2 regions of the Aminipila butyrica genome follow, and region 1 is predicted to be linked to the other one. Evidence: riboswitches for the same ligand, from Rfam matches in the RefSeq annotation. Region 1 holds a riboswitch; the other holds the start of a gene.
The links. A riboswitch is a leader RNA that binds a small molecule or an ion and turns the genes downstream of it on or off. The one in region 1 is predicted to bind cobalamin.
Positions count from the first base shown of each region.

Region 2: another riboswitch for cobalamin. It lies ahead of Ami103574_RS05890 (sirohydrochlorin cobaltochelatase); the one in region 1 lies ahead of Ami103574_RS12210 (RCC1 domain-containing protein).

Region 1 covers NZ_CP048649.1:2,556,503-2,564,141, forward strand. The annotation lists gene Ami103574_RS12205 (RHS repeat-associated core domain-containing protein) at 1-39, opposite strand, end outside; gene Ami103574_RS12210 (RCC1 domain-containing protein) at 126-4,280, opposite strand; cobalamin riboswitch at 4,592-4,771, opposite strand; gene Ami103574_RS12215 (aconitate hydratase) at 5,072-6,994, shown strand; gene Ami103574_RS12220 (isocitrate/isopropylmalate family dehydrogenase) at 6,997-7,639, shown strand, end outside.
Region 2 covers NZ_CP048649.1:1,202,444-1,210,082, reverse strand. The annotation lists gene cobI (precorrin-2 C(20)-methyltransferase) at 1-655, opposite strand, end outside; gene Ami103574_RS05890 (sirohydrochlorin cobaltochelatase) at 882-1,706, opposite strand; cobalamin riboswitch at 1,847-2,034, opposite strand; gene Ami103574_RS05885 (hypothetical protein) at 2,171-2,338, opposite strand; gene Ami103574_RS05880 (heavy metal translocating P-type ATPase) at 2,335-4,218, opposite strand; gene Ami103574_RS05875 (metal-sensing transcriptional repressor) at 4,331-4,606, opposite strand; gene hemL (glutamate-1-semialdehyde 2,1-aminomutase) at 4,647-5,942, opposite strand; gene hemB (porphobilinogen synthase) at 5,981-6,958, opposite strand; gene Ami103574_RS05860 (bifunctional 5,10-methylenetetrahydrofolate dehydrogenase/5,10-methenyltetrahydrofolate cyclohydrolase) at 7,055-7,639, opposite strand, start outside.

The DNA of each region.
Region 1 (7,639 bases):
AATCTTGTCAGATTTCAAACCTTCTTTTATCTTTAACATAAGTACCGTCCTTGATTATTTAAATATTCAGCAAAAGATATCCCCCATATCAAAACCTAAAATGGGGGATATTAAATAAACGTCCTTTATTCCTGAACTGTCACGTTGACAATCATGTAATAGTTTATAAACTCATTTGTGTTTCCACTTTTTAAGCGGTAGAAAATTGGACCTTGATTTACCTGTCTTCCTGCCACCCATTCCATAAAATCCTCCACCTGTACTTTCGAAAGATTGGAGTATTCTTTTGTTTTCCCATCATTTTGCTGAATAACAATCTTTAAGTTTTCACTTTCAAAGTAATTTTCTGTGGTACTTAATCGAAAAGCCACTTTATATTTTGCAATATCCCCATCATCTAGCTTAGCAGCATAAACAATCCCCATAACCGCTTCGGACGTTGCATCTGTTAGAAATTCTTTTGTCAACGCTTCTGCGGGAATATTAATTAATTCTGCCTTTGTCATACCTGCTAGCTTTAAATCAATCCAGTTCTTCCTGACATCTTTTAATAAAGAATCTATACTATCCCCTTCACTAAATTCACCCTCTTCATTGTATGTCAGATACTTGTCTCCTTTTTTTAGAAAATAAACATATTCTGTTGGTAAGTTAACGGACTCTACCGCATTTATGCCATTTATTTTTCTTACATTATCAAGACTAATATTTTCTTCCTTGGCCATATAGGTCTTTTGCCCATACAGTTTACTGTCCATATCATCTTCATTGATAAAGCATCTTATTTGCCTGATGTTTTGCGAGCCGTAATATGCTCCCGATTTTATCATAGCAGCTACGTCTACAGAGTAGATCTGTCTGTCGTTTATATATAGCTTATTAAAATCTTCACTATTTAGTGCATTCATTTCCAAAAGACTCATGCCGTATTTTTCAAAACTTTCATCTGTTAGATTGTTGGGATTTGGAACAGTAACCCATCTTCCATTTTTATAGCTCTGGAACGTGCATTTTCCATCAAAGGAAAGTAGATAATACTGTCCTGCAGCTTCGGTTATTTCATCTAGATACTTCACCTTTAATTCATTATTTGTAGTCTTATAGATAATCTGTCTTCCATCTTCTGCTACCAAATATTTATCAATATCAGCATCTGCTGGCCGGATATCTTTCATTTCCTCTGTCTGCACATCAAATATCATGTATCGGGAATTGGCATCATAGAGGTACAGCTTGTTATTCTCGCTTACATAAATAATCTCCGGATCATTCAAATCTATTTTTAATTCTCTTGCAGACTTGGTTTTCGCATCTACCATATACCATTTTTGATCCTGTAATTTCACAAAGGCTGTATCTGCTTTGCTGTTTGCTTTAATGTCAATCACATTGGCCTTTAAGCTTGTAAGTTTCGTTTTCAAATACCCACCGTCAGGACCTTTTGTATTGAGGTAGATATTGAATTTTACATTCTCAAGACCGCTTTCATCATTTACTATTTTCCCTGAAAGTCGATCATAGCGATAAGTAAAAATCATACTATCCGCTACATAAGTTATTTCTACAATATTCTCATTATCACTAATTCCTATAACCGTTCCATTATCATAGTCAAAATTCAATAAAGTAGCCGTCTTTTTATTTACATCTATTGCATACCAATCATACTTTTCCTGCGTTTGAACTGAGTTTGTGATGGTAGTACTTTCAGGTGAAAGTTCTCCTACACTTTTTACTGTAGTTGAAGTAGATTCGCTATCTGTTTTTGTACCGTCTACACGCGTATTTTGGTTTATAGGCACTGGAACATTAATTGCTGTGGAAGTTGAACTACTAGTCGTTGTTGATGTTTCATTTGTCTTGTTTTTAGTTGTATTTTGTATTATCGTCTTTGTATTTGGTTTGGTTTTCACTATCAACAAATCTTTTCCAGGATTCTCTATTATAGCTTGGATGTAGGATTTAAGTGTAACTACGTTTTCTGTCACCTTTTCACCTTTTGTATTTGTATGTGTTACAACAACTTCATTTCCTCGATCTGTAAAAGTCCTGTCAACACCATATTTGGAAATAATATAGGCATTTTCATCTTTCTCTTGTTCCTTTTTATAGGAAAAATATTTTTCTTGATTTCCGTTCATAGACAAATAATTGAGATATTCATCCTCTGATATAATATTTTCAGTAATCCCATTATTTTTAATTTCAAATAATTTGTACCGGTAAATTCCCGTCTCTATATCTTTATCAAATTCATTCATTATATATTGATTTTCTTTTAACATAAGTATATCGTTTGATAAATACTGTAACTTATCAACCTTATATTGTGCACCAATATCTGTTACCTTTTGCCCATTAATATCTATATTATTAGTCAAGTCTATTCCATCTTTAAATTTGTTATAATAAATAGCTCTATTATCATTTGTCAAAAACTTAGTTATACCTATCGTATCCTCCACAGCAATAATTTTTTTACCAGAAAAATCTTGCTGCTTTGGTATATATAGAAATTCACCTTTGTGGCTTGAACCCCATTCCCATATGGTTCCATCTTTTTTTATAGCATAGCTAGTATCATATCCAGCTGTTATTGAAATGATGTTGCTTAGATTGGTAATCTTATTAAGTGCAATACCGCTGTTGGTAGTTTCAATTCCTAATTGGCCTTTTGAATTATCTCCAAAAGACCATACGTTTTTTTGTTTATCCAAAACGAGCAAATGATTATTCCCCCTTGAGATTAGAAAAGGGCTGGCTATATCATTCTTCTTATATAAATTTACGCCCTTACTCTTACCATTTATAAAATAAAACCCGTCATTAGCAAAGGCTAATCCATAAGAAGCAAACGCACAAACAGAAACAATGTTATCATCTTTTAATGAAAGGACTTGTGTTGGCAGTTTTTGAATGTCGTTTAAATCTGATTTTCCCCAGATCCATACGGTTCCATCTTTCTTTACCGCACAACTAAAATTATCCCCTGCACTTACTGAGACAACATCCGTTAAATTAGAAACGCGTATCGGAGTCTCTGTCTCTACCGTTGTTCCGTTTCCCAATTCTCCCTGAAAGTTCTTGCCCCAGGCCCAAACAGTTCCGTCCTTTTTAAGTGCCAAGCAATGATTCGGTCCTGCAGAAATGGATTTTACTCCAGTTAACCCTCCTATTTGTTTAGATATGCAATGGACATCAGGAAAAAAACGAAGTGTCCATTCCCAAACTGTTCCATCTTTTTTCAAACCCAAACTCTTGCCATTTGCATTAGAAACTTCTACCCATGGTGTATATTCATCCACAATATTTGAAACAATATTTTGAGTATCAGAATTAACATCAAATGAGTTTACCCTTTGTGAAGGGCCATCAAGCTTAACTTCCGGCTTTCTTATTAGAATCTCTTCCTGCGTCTGTCTATCATATTTATAAAACCCATCATTACTCTTAATATAATATAGGTATCGTCCATCTTTACTTGCTTTAAGTCTATCTTCAGCAATCTTACTTATAATGCCGTCTTTTAGCTTAATAGTTCCCGATTCAGAAGAATTCCTCGTATCTTCACTAATTTTAATGCCACTGAGCTTTCCATGTTCCATAGAATTGTTTAGTGTTGATTGCCCGTAATAAAGTATATTATGTTGCTCAGCTGTGGCAGATTTAAACGATGCCTGAGATAAACGCTCTAAATCAAATGACTTTTCCCTTTTAAGCTCTATTTTATCAAAATACCATACAGAGTTTTGATTTATCATTGCCTTAACATTATTAATATTATGCCAGGAATCAAGTAAAGAAAGATCAATTTCAATCTCATTCCACTGTCCGCTTTTTAATCTATCCCCAACCTTAAAGCTTCTTGTTGTTTTATCATCTATCAAAACTGTTAATTCTTTTGCATTTTGGGCGGGTTTTACATATAGCTTCATCTTACCAAATTGGTTAGCCATAAGCTCCTCGCTGCTGTTAAAGGTCATTAAATCTATATAACATGAATTTGCCGTTCTATCATTACCAACACTTACTTTTAATGAGTATTTTCCATCAGCACTGTCATCAGATAACTCAATAGAGCTATTTGTAGTTAATTGTGATTTATTATTTAGTACAGTTACAGCTTTTATATCTTCTTTACTTTCAAAAGAATTGGTTTTTGGTTTAGCATTTTCTTTATCTTCATAAATCAACTTTTGGTCTGCGAATCCAAATTGAAAATTTGAAAGAATAAGTGACAAAGTTACAATAAATATTAAAGCTTTTTTACATTTATGCATTTTTTTCTCCCCTGTATCATTATAATTAAAACCTGTTTATAATCATTGTTACGATTTTTCATTGACAGTACAGCCTTTCTCTTGTAATATCCTCAAAAGGCTTCTCATCAAAGATTCGTTGCCTACTATTTTTTATCTGTCCCCCCTTTGTACACTTGAAATATACATTTTCCTTCAAATAATCTTTTTGCACACAAAAAAACTGTAGCGAAATTGCTACAGCCGTATTTCTGTATAATATTAAAAGATACACAACAAACACACACTTTATGTTGTCTAAGCCTCTTCCATGCATTGCCGATTATCCGTCGGATTACATCACATTTTATGCAGGTATTCTGGCTTACGAATCACCATCTTTATCAGTCCTTCCCAAGTATTTCTTAGTGGTTATTCTGATAGACTCCTCGAATACAGCGGCGGTACCGCGCAGGATTCAAACCTGCTTCCCTCTTAGCTATCCTATTACTAGTCACAGAGTGAAATCACCGAGACTTTTAATATACAGAACATAAATGCTAGATTAAATTAATTCTATTATACCCCTTCTATTAAGCCTTTGGTTTTATCATTTTTTGCCTTTTTCTTTCATTATTCGACATTTTACGTTAAAATATAATAATAATATTTTTGCCCTTTTCTTCCCATTTTCCCCACGGAAACCTTGACAGCAAGCCCTATTAATTGTATAATCGTATACACATATACAATGTTTTGAATTTGTAAAAGTTGAAGGGAGAACAGCACATCGTTCTCTTTTTCACCTGCACGCATATCAGAGGAGGACTTAAATGGGCAATACGTTAACCTATAAAATTCTACAAGCGCACCTGCTGGAGGGCACCCTCACCCCAGGAAGCGAAATAACCATTAAAATGGACCAGACCTTAACTCAGGATTCTACCGGAACCATGGTCTATCTCCAGCTGGAAGCCATGAACGTGGACAAGATTCAGACGGAGCTTTCCGTGGCCTATATCGACCACAATACACTGCAAACAGGCTTTGAAAACGCCGATGACCACGCCTTCATCAAAAGTGTCGCTCAGCGTCATGGGGTACTGTTCTCCAAGCCAGGCAACGGCATCTGTCACCAGCTCCACTTGGAAAATTACGGCAAGCCAGGCAAAACCCTGTTAGGCTCCGACAGTCACACACCTACCGGCGGCGGCTTGGGCATGATTGCCATCGGCGCCGGCGGTTTAGACGTAGCGATGGCCATGGCCAAGGGTACGTATAGCTTAACGGTTCCAAAGGTGATTCAGGTAGAACTGACCGGTTCCCTGCGCCCTTGGGTTTCCGCTAAAGATGTTATTCTCTATGTACTCCAGCAGCTGACTGTAAAGGGCGGTGTCGGCAAGGTTGTAGAATACACTGGCGAAGGCGTCAAGTCGCTGTCCGTTACAGATCGGGCCACCATCACCAACATGGGTGCTGAATTAGGCGCTACCACCTCTATCTTCCCAAGTGATGAGAATACTCAGAAGTACCTGACAGAACAAGGCCGGCCCCAGGACTTTACTGCTCTGGCTGCGGACCCAGATGCCATCTACGACGAAACCCTTACCGTGGATTTGTCTCAGCTGACTCCGCTGGCTGCTATGCCTCACAGTCCAGACAACGTAGATTCCATCCGTCATATCGGACCGATTAAAATCGACCAGGTAGCTATCGGCAGCTGTACCAACGCGTCCTACACAGACCTGATGAAGGTAGCTGCCATCCTGAAAGGCCACAAGGTACACCAGGACGTGAGTCTGGTTATTTCCCCGGGTTCCAGCAAAATCTTATCGAAGCTGGCTCAAAACGGAGCCTTAGCCGCCATGATTGATGCCGGTGCCAGAATCATTGAAAACGCTTGCGGACCCTGTATCGGCATGGGCCAGTCGCCAAAATCCGGCGCAGTGTCCCTGCGAACCTTCAATAGAAACTTTAAGGGCCGAAGCGGTACCTTGGATGCCGATGTGTATCTAGTCAGTCCAGAGACAGCGGCTATTTCTGCCATTACCGGCCTGCTTACCGATGGCATGAACTCTGGCAGAGACCTGCCAGCCATCGAATCCGTAGATTTTACCTTCAGTGATCAGTTTATCGTCTATCCTGAAGGCACCAATAAAGAGAATACCCCGGTAGAAATGGGACCAAATATCAAGCCATTCCCGAGGAATACCGCTTTAGGCCACACTGTAGAAGCGACCGTCGTTCTTCATGCGGGGAATAATATCACCACTGACGATATTATGCCATCCGACTCCCGACTGCTGCCATACCGGTCCAACGTGCCCCACTTAGCCAACTACTGTTTTGAGAAGATTGACAGTCAGTTTTCTGCTCGCTGCAAGGAGGCTGGAAGCTGCGCCATTATCGGCGGTGAAAATTACGGTCAGGGAAGCAGCCGAGAACATGCCGCCTTGGCTCCCCTTTACTTGGGTGTTAAGTTCGTGCTGGCCAAATCCTTTGCTCGTATTCACCGTTCTAACTTGATCAATAGCGGCATCATGCCGTTGGTCTTTGAAAATCCAGCAGACTACGACGAACTGGCTATTGGTCAAAAGCTGGTCATTGAACAGGCAGATAAGCAGGTTCAGGAAGCGGTTATTTTAGTGAAAAACCAAGAGACAGGAAAGGTATACCGTACACTTTCCCATTTCTCCGAATTAGAGATGCAGATGATTCTCTGCGGCGGAAAAATTAATTCCATTAAAGGAGCGTAACCATGACATATATACAGGATTTTGAGAAAATTATTACAGAACAGCTGGCTCGAGTGGAACGCATGAAAGAAGGCGAAGCCTTCGCCGACTTTGAACACATGGATAAAATCGTCATCGGCGTTATTGATGGAGACGGCATCGGACCAGTCATTGTCCGAGAAGCGCAACGCGTACTGGAAGTTCTCCTCAAAGAAGAGATTGTCAGCGGTAAAATAGAGCTGCGCCAAATCCAAGGACTGACTATCGAAAACCGCATTGCCCAAAATGCTACGGTGCCAGCAGAAGTGTTGGCAGAAATCAAGGCTTGTTCTGTGCTTTTAAAAGGCCCAACCACCACCCCGGGAAAAGGCGACAATCTGCCAAACATCGAAAGTGCTAACGTAACACTGCGCCGGGAACTAGATCTTTTCGCTAACGTGCGGCCCGTATTCATTCCGGAAAAGAACATTGACTGGGTGTTCTACCGGGAAAATACCGAAGGGGAATATGCCCTGGGAAGCCGCGGCATTGAAATCAGCCCAGACATCGCCATTGACTTTAAAGTAACCACCACAGGCGGCACTCAGCGCATTGCCAAAGCAGCCTTTGAATACGCCAGAGCCAACGGCGGTAAAAATGTATCCATCGTCACCAAGGCCAACATTA
Region 2 (7,639 bases), 1.4 Mb from region 1:
TCGCTTCCTCATCAATCTCGTCGATATTCTGGAATACCCGCTCCCCCTCCATACCGCAGCGTTCTACCATCTTCACCGAAGGGGGATTGTCCATGGTGCGGATATATTCTTTCAACTTGCCGATGGATTTGCCACTCTTCATGAGTACCTTGGTGCCAGTCATATGCAAGGCCTCTTCCGTACCCGCATAGGATGCCGGAATCACGTGGAGTGCTTCCTCAGCCTCAGTCAGGCTGTCATTGAGCCGGGCAGAGACAGCACAGAAAGATGGAATACCAGGAACAATTTCTGTCTCATAACCGGCATCCCGCACTCGGTTGTGCACGTAGGTATAGGTGGAATAGATGGTAGGATCCCCCAGTGTCAAAAAGGCAACATTCTTTCCGGCATCCAGCCAGGCCTTCACCTGCTCTGCTGCGGCATCATGACTGGCGGCTAGCTTGGCCTTGTCTCTGGTCATGGGCATATCCAGCTCCACAATCTCTTTTTTATCCAGGTCTGCTATAGCACCCTTTGCGATCGTATATGCCACATTAACACTCTGTCCGGACTTAGGGATAGCCACAATATCGCTCTCCCTGATGATTCTCACCGCTTTTAAAGTCATCAGCTCTGGGTCTCCAGGGCCTACGCCTAATCCATATAACTTTGCCATCTCATTCCTCCGTCTTCTCTTTATTTGTATTTCTGCATCTTATGCTTTTGTTTCTGCCACATTACACTACACTTCAACATATATCGTCTATTTTCGATTTGCAATATATAGGCGTTTTTCTTGCCCGCCCATGAAAGGGCTGTGTTGAAAACCAGTTCCGACACAATCTGACCAATCCTGCATTTTTCAACAGCAATCGTCCATTTACAATCTACGATTTTATCCTTTACTCCATCTCTTGTCCTAATGGCTCACAAGTTGAAGCATGATCTAAATAGAGTTGTTGGATGCCTGGGAATTCACCAATCCCCCGTAGAATACAGGAAACGTCATACCCTGCCTGCTGAAAAATAATCTTCCAAGAATCTTCTTCTTCTCCAGCCATATCGTTAACGGCATGGTCTCCTGCTACCACCATAAACGGCATGAGCACTACTTGCTGCGGCCCATAAAGCCGTACCAGCTCCAGCACCCGCTCCACATCGGGATAGCCTTCTACCGTGCCTACAAATACATTGCCGTAGCCCAGCGATTTAAAACGGTAATCCAGCGCAGCATAAGCCGCGTCACAGAAATGCCCGGTTCCATGTCCCATCAGCACCAGCGCCGTATTTTCTGCCTGCTGTCCCCCTGAGGTTCCGTCTAATTCTGGCACCTCAGCCATGATAGCCCGACAGACCAGATCGTAATCCTCTGACGAAGTCAGCAGCGCTCGTCCAACGGCGATGGTCTCAAACTGTTCGATAAAGGGTTCAATTTGCCCCATCATTTTCTCGTATTCATCCCCGTTTATGATGTGGGTTGGCTGAATCAGCACATCTGTAAAGCCATCGGCAGCTAACCGCTCCAGGGCTTCGGTCACGTTATCCACGTGAAGCTGATCCCGCTTTTTCAGCACCCGCATGATGATGCTGCTGGTAAAGGCCCGTCTGAGCTCTCGGTTGGGATAAGCCTTGCTTATAACCCGCTCAATCTGGCCGATGGTCTTCTCTCTGGTCTCCTGGTGACTGGTGCCAAAACTTACTACTAATAATGCTTCTTTCTTACTCATTAACTTTCAATTCCTCTCAAAAAAATAGCCGTTCTGGAAAAGCAGAACAGCGTAATATGGGAGCACAAAAAAATCCCCCTATTACACTCATTCATCTTCCGTAAAAAAGTGTAATTTCTGCCTCATTCCACAAAAAATGAGCAGATCCCATATCCTAGGCAGGTCTTCTGACTCTGGCGTCTACATTGCACTTCCCTTCCCATTTTTACATAGTGGCTTTATTTAAGTACAACTCGTCCATCACAGCGGCGTGACCGCGCGGGCTTTTACCCAACTTCCCTATTCTCCCGGCAGGAATCACCGGGCACCTATAGATATATCAATTATTCAATCTATTGTACCATTAAAATAGGGGGTCGGACAACCCCCTAAATGTATTCAGCCTTCTCACATGCCTAAGCCAAAGAAATCGGTTCCTCTTTCAGCTGCTGCATATGGGTATGAATAAACTTGCATATTATAGCTTAAACGACCATTTTTAATAAGAACCCCAGAAGGACTGCTGCACCGACCCCCGAGGTGATCAAATAAATTTTTCTAGATTCTTGGTCATTCTTCTCTTTGATAAAATAATAAATACCTGCGCCTAGAATCATTATGCCTATAATTAATCCGATAATATTAAAAATCATTTTCTTTTCCTCCATTTTAACAGCAATGCTGAATTTACAATGACGATTATAGAGCCTGCATTATGTACCAAAGCCCCTATTACGGGATTTAGGATGCCTGGAATAGCTAAAGCAATAGCAAGAAAGTTAAGTCCCAGCGAAAAAGCCAAATTATATCTAATCGTCGTCATCATACGCCTAGATAAAGCTAATAGGTGCGGCAACTCTTTTACTTCATCATCAACCAGGACAATATCTGCGGCATCAACGGCAATATCGCTGCCGACACCACCCATGGCAATGCCGACAGTTGCTTTTTTCAAAGCCGGCGCATCATTGACACCGTCACCAATCATACAAATGGCTTCTCCCTTACCCTGGTAAATGCCAATCCATTTTAATTTGTCTTCCGGCAAACAGTTTGCGTGAACTTCATGAATGCCTAGTTCATTGGCAATGGTTGCCGATGTGTTTTCATTATCTCCTGTCAGCAATACTGGCCGTACATCCATCGCCTGCAACTGTTCAATCAGTTGAACGCCTTCCGCTCGGATGGTATCCGATAAAACAATAAAGCCTGCAAGAACCCGGTCAATGGTGATGTAAATAACGGTATGCCCTTGTAAAAAGTGTTGCTCGGCTTTCTTTTCAACGTCATCAGAAAGTGTCACACCATTTTGAGCAAGCATTCGAGCATTTCCTGCAAGGATTCTATTGTCGTGAACCACAACAGATATGCCCTCTCCCGGTATCATTTGAAATTGCTGTGCAGGAGAAAGCGCCGTCCCAATCTCTTTCTTGTGGCAGCGAACGATTGCCTTCCCCAGCGGATGCTCCGACAATTGCTCCGCAGCAGCTGCAAGGGTGTAAAACTCCTTTTCCGAAAACTGCGGTAAAATACTTTTTACTTCTATCACATTCAGCTTGCCATACGTCAGCGTTCCGGTTTTATCGAATGCCAGCTTGCTAACCTTAGCAAGGCGCTCTAAGGCATCCCCCTCTCGGACGAGAAATCCATGTGTTGTGGCATTGCCAATGGCCGCCATAATAGCTGTCGGAGTAGCAAGCACTAACGCACACGGACAAAATACAACCAGAATGGTAACCGCACGGATTATCTCACCGGAAAGGAACCAGGTGAGGGCGGCTGCCCCAAGGGCAATCACTACAATCCAAGTGGCCCATCGATCTGCAATGCCGACGATTTTCGCTTTTCCTGCATCCACAGACTGAACCAATTTAATCATGCGCTGAATGGAACTGTTTTCGCAGGCTCTGGCCGCTTTCATTTCAAATGCACCAAATTGGTTGACGGTTCCGCTTAAAACGTCATCCCCCACTGTTTTATCAACAGGCAGAGATTCGCCAGTCATAACCGCTTGATTCACAGAGGTTTGTCCAGAGACAATAACCCCATCTACCGGAATGGTTTCACCAGCCAACACACGAAGTAGATCATCAATCTGAACTTGCTCAGCAGGAACAATCTGCTCGATTCCATTGGTTATGACTCGTGCGGTCTGGGGGGTAAGATGAACCAGTTTTTCAATTCCGGCTCTCGCTTTTGCCACTGTCAAATCTTCTAATAGTGCACCAACCTGCATAATAAAGGCAACTTCTCCTGCGGCAAAATCCTCCCCGATGTAAACCGCCGCAATTAATGCCAAGGAAACAAGCACATCTGCTTTGATATCGAAGTCCGTGACAAGTCCGATGATTGCTTCTAAAATGATTGGTATGCCACAGAATACAATAGCAATCCAGGCTGCATTAAACGGAAGTGGCAGCAAATCAAAAATACTGATAAACAGAGCAATACCAGAGATTACCAGCAGTACCACCTCTTTTTTTGTACCGCCAAGCTCCATTAAATGCTCGACTTTGTTTGTAATTGCATACATATAAGGCCTCCTTTATACCCATGGGGGTATGTGTACATTATACGTATAGGGGTATGGGTTGTCAAGGACGTAAAATAAAAAACAGTCACTGCAAAATGACTGTTTTAATCCGTTATATGATGTTCGCAAAACGCTCTACTGCTTTGGTAAAGCCTTCGATTGTTTTATCCGCATCGCCATGTTCAATACCATCCCGCACGCAATGTTTGATGTGCCCCTCTAAAATAAGTTGACCGGCCTTGTGCAATGCAGATTTTGCGGCATTGACCTGAGAAAGAATATCTTCACAGGGAACATCCTCATCAACCATGCGGTCGATGGCTTGTATTTGTCCAATTATTTTTTTTAATCTGCGGTGTAAATTTTCCGAATCCATACATTGTTTCATTTTATCACCTCCATACAAATTACAAAACCTTACCGATCCCCTATACGCCGAAAAATCGCGCAGCTTCCTCCAATGTACTCTTGATATCTGCCTCTGTATGGGCATAGGAGATAAACATCGCTTCAAATTGGGCCGGTGCAAAGTAATGGCCCCCATCCAGCATGTGCAGGAAATAATCGGCATAGCCCTTTAAGTTAGACTTTTTAGCAGAATCATAATCCGTTACAGGACCGCCCGTAAAGAACAGGGTCCCCAGAGAACCCACATGATTGACCGTGCATTCTGCCTTGGCAGTCTCGATAATGTCAATCAATCCACCATACAGCAGATCTCCTAAGGCATTAATGTGCTGATATACTGTCGGATCCTCCTTCAAGCGCGTCAGCTGGGCGATGCCTGCTGCCATGGCAACTGGATTTCCGCTGAGAGTTCCCGCCTGGTAAACCTTGCCCACCGGCGCTACACATTCCATGATTTCCCGCCGTCCGCCATAGGCCCCTACCGGCATGCCTCCACCGATAATCTTACCAAAGGCAGCCATGTCTGGAATGACCCCATAGAGTTCCTGAGCTCCCCCCGGAGCCAGCCGAAATCCAGTGATAACCTCATCGAAAATCAGCACAGCCTGATGCTGGTCGCAGATAGCCCGCAAGCCCTCTAAGAAACCGTTCTGAGGCAGTACAACTCCCATGTTGGCTGCGACGGGTTCAACGATAACCGCAGCAATATCGCCTTTATAATCTTCAAACAGTTTTTCTACGCTGTCCAGGTCATTATATCTGGCGGTTAAGGTGTCCTTTGCACAATTTGCTGTAACACCAGCACTATCTGGCGTTCCTCCCTCTGCAATCAGTGCAGATCCGGCCTTTACCAGCAGCCCGTCACTGTGACCGTGGTAACAGCCTTCAAATTTAATGATTTTACTTTTTCCGGTATACCCTCTGGCTGCCCGCAGAGCTGACATGGTGGCTTCCGTCCCAGAATTAACCATGCGGACCATATCAAAGCAAGGGCTCATTTGGCAGACTAACTTAGCCATCGTGACTTCCCGCTCGGTAGCTGCTCCGAAGCTCAATCCGTTTACAATGGTATCCTGGACGGTTTTCAACACATCGGGATGATTGTTGCCCAGAATCATTGGCCCCCAGGAACCAATGTAGTCGATATAGGAATTACCGTCCACATCGTAGATGAATTGGGCGTCAGCTCTTTCAATAAACCGAGGGTGCGTTCCGACAGCCTGAAAGGCTCTAGCCGGGCTGTTAACCCCTCCCGGTATATAAGTTCTCGCCTCTTCAAACAAGGCTTGTGATCGATCTGTCTTTCTCTTCAACATCTGCATTTCCTCCCTGTATATTCTAAGTCCGGCTTAGCCTAACCAATCCGACCGCTCTGAATCATCTGTGCCACTTCTTTCGCAAAATAAGTAATCAGCATGTCCGCTCCCGCTCTAAAAATGCTGGTGGTGGTCTCTGCCACGATGGCGTCCTCCTCCACCATGCCTGCCATGGCTGCTGCCTTGATCATGGCATATTCGCCGCTGACACTGTAGGCGGCTACCGGAACATCGATGTGATCTCGAATTTCTCGGATAATATCTAAATAGGACAGGGCCGGCTTAACCATAATGATGTCAGCCCCTTCTTCCAAATCTAAAAACACTTCTTTCAGCGCTTCTCTTCTGTTGTGATAGTCCATCTGGTAGGTCTTGCGATTACCCTTGAAATTGTCAGAGCCAGCTGCCTCCCGGAATGGTCCGTAAAAAGCAGATGCGTACTTGGCCGCATAGGACATAATCGGAATATCCTCACAACCTGCTTCATCTAAGGCTTCCCGGATGGCCAGCACTCGTCCGTCCATCATGTCGGAAGGGGCCACCATATCCGCGCCTGCCTTCACCTGAGACACCGCAGTCTTGGCCAGCAAAGGCAGGGTCTTGTCATTGTCTACCGTGTCGCCTTTGAGAATGCCGCAGTGGCCGTGAGACGTGTATTCGCACATACATACGTCCCCGATATAGTATAATTGCGGAAAATCCTTTTTAGCCGCCCGCAGGGCCTCCTGAATGATGCCGTGGTCATGGTAGGCCCCGCTTCCACATTCATCCTTATGAGCAGGTGCACCAAAGAACATGATATTTTTGACGCCAGCCTTAGATACAGCTTCCAGTTCTTCTCCCATGGTGTCGATGCTGTACCGCTTCTGCCCCGGCATGGTCACGATATCTGTACGGATATCCTTTCCCTCTTCCACAAAGATAGGATAAATTAAGGAATCCTTGGAAAGCCTGGTCTCCCTGGTCATATTCCGCACTCTTTCGTCCAATCTCAGTCTTCTCGCTCTTGTCAGCATATCCATACGTTCGCTCCTTTTCCTAGAAAAAACGACCCATCATCATCTCGATGATCAAGGCCGCTCTTCCCAATTTGCTGTTATATTTCCAAAATATTAGATAGTTTTCCTTGCTGCGTCGATGACGTGCATCATCAGCAGGCTGGTGGTCACTCGTCCCACGCCGCCTGGTACAGGGGTGATGGCTTTTACAATCTGCTGCGCCGCTTCAAAATCTACATCGCCGCAGAGCTTTCCATCCGCTGTCATGTTGATGCCCACATCAATGACCACCTGACCTTCCCGGAGATATTCCGAGCCGATGGTCTTGGCCTGCCCCGCCGAAACAATTAACACGTCGGCATTTCGGCAGATATCTTTCATATCTTCTGTCTTTGTGTGACAGATAACTGGAGTTCCATTTTTTCCCAAAACCATCATTGCTGCCGGTCTGCCTACCACCAGGCTGCGCCCGATGACAGCTACCGTCTTCCCCGTTATGTCGATGCCATAATGGTCTAAAATCTCCATGCAAGCTCTCGGAGTACAAGGGGGATAACCCAAATCCGTGCCAGTATATACCCCTGCCATGGACTGGTCTGTAATGCCGTCCACATCCTTGCAAGCCAGCAAAGCTTTCCGGATAGTATTGTCGTCAATGTGATCTGGTAACGGTCTAAATAATATCACACCATGGACGGT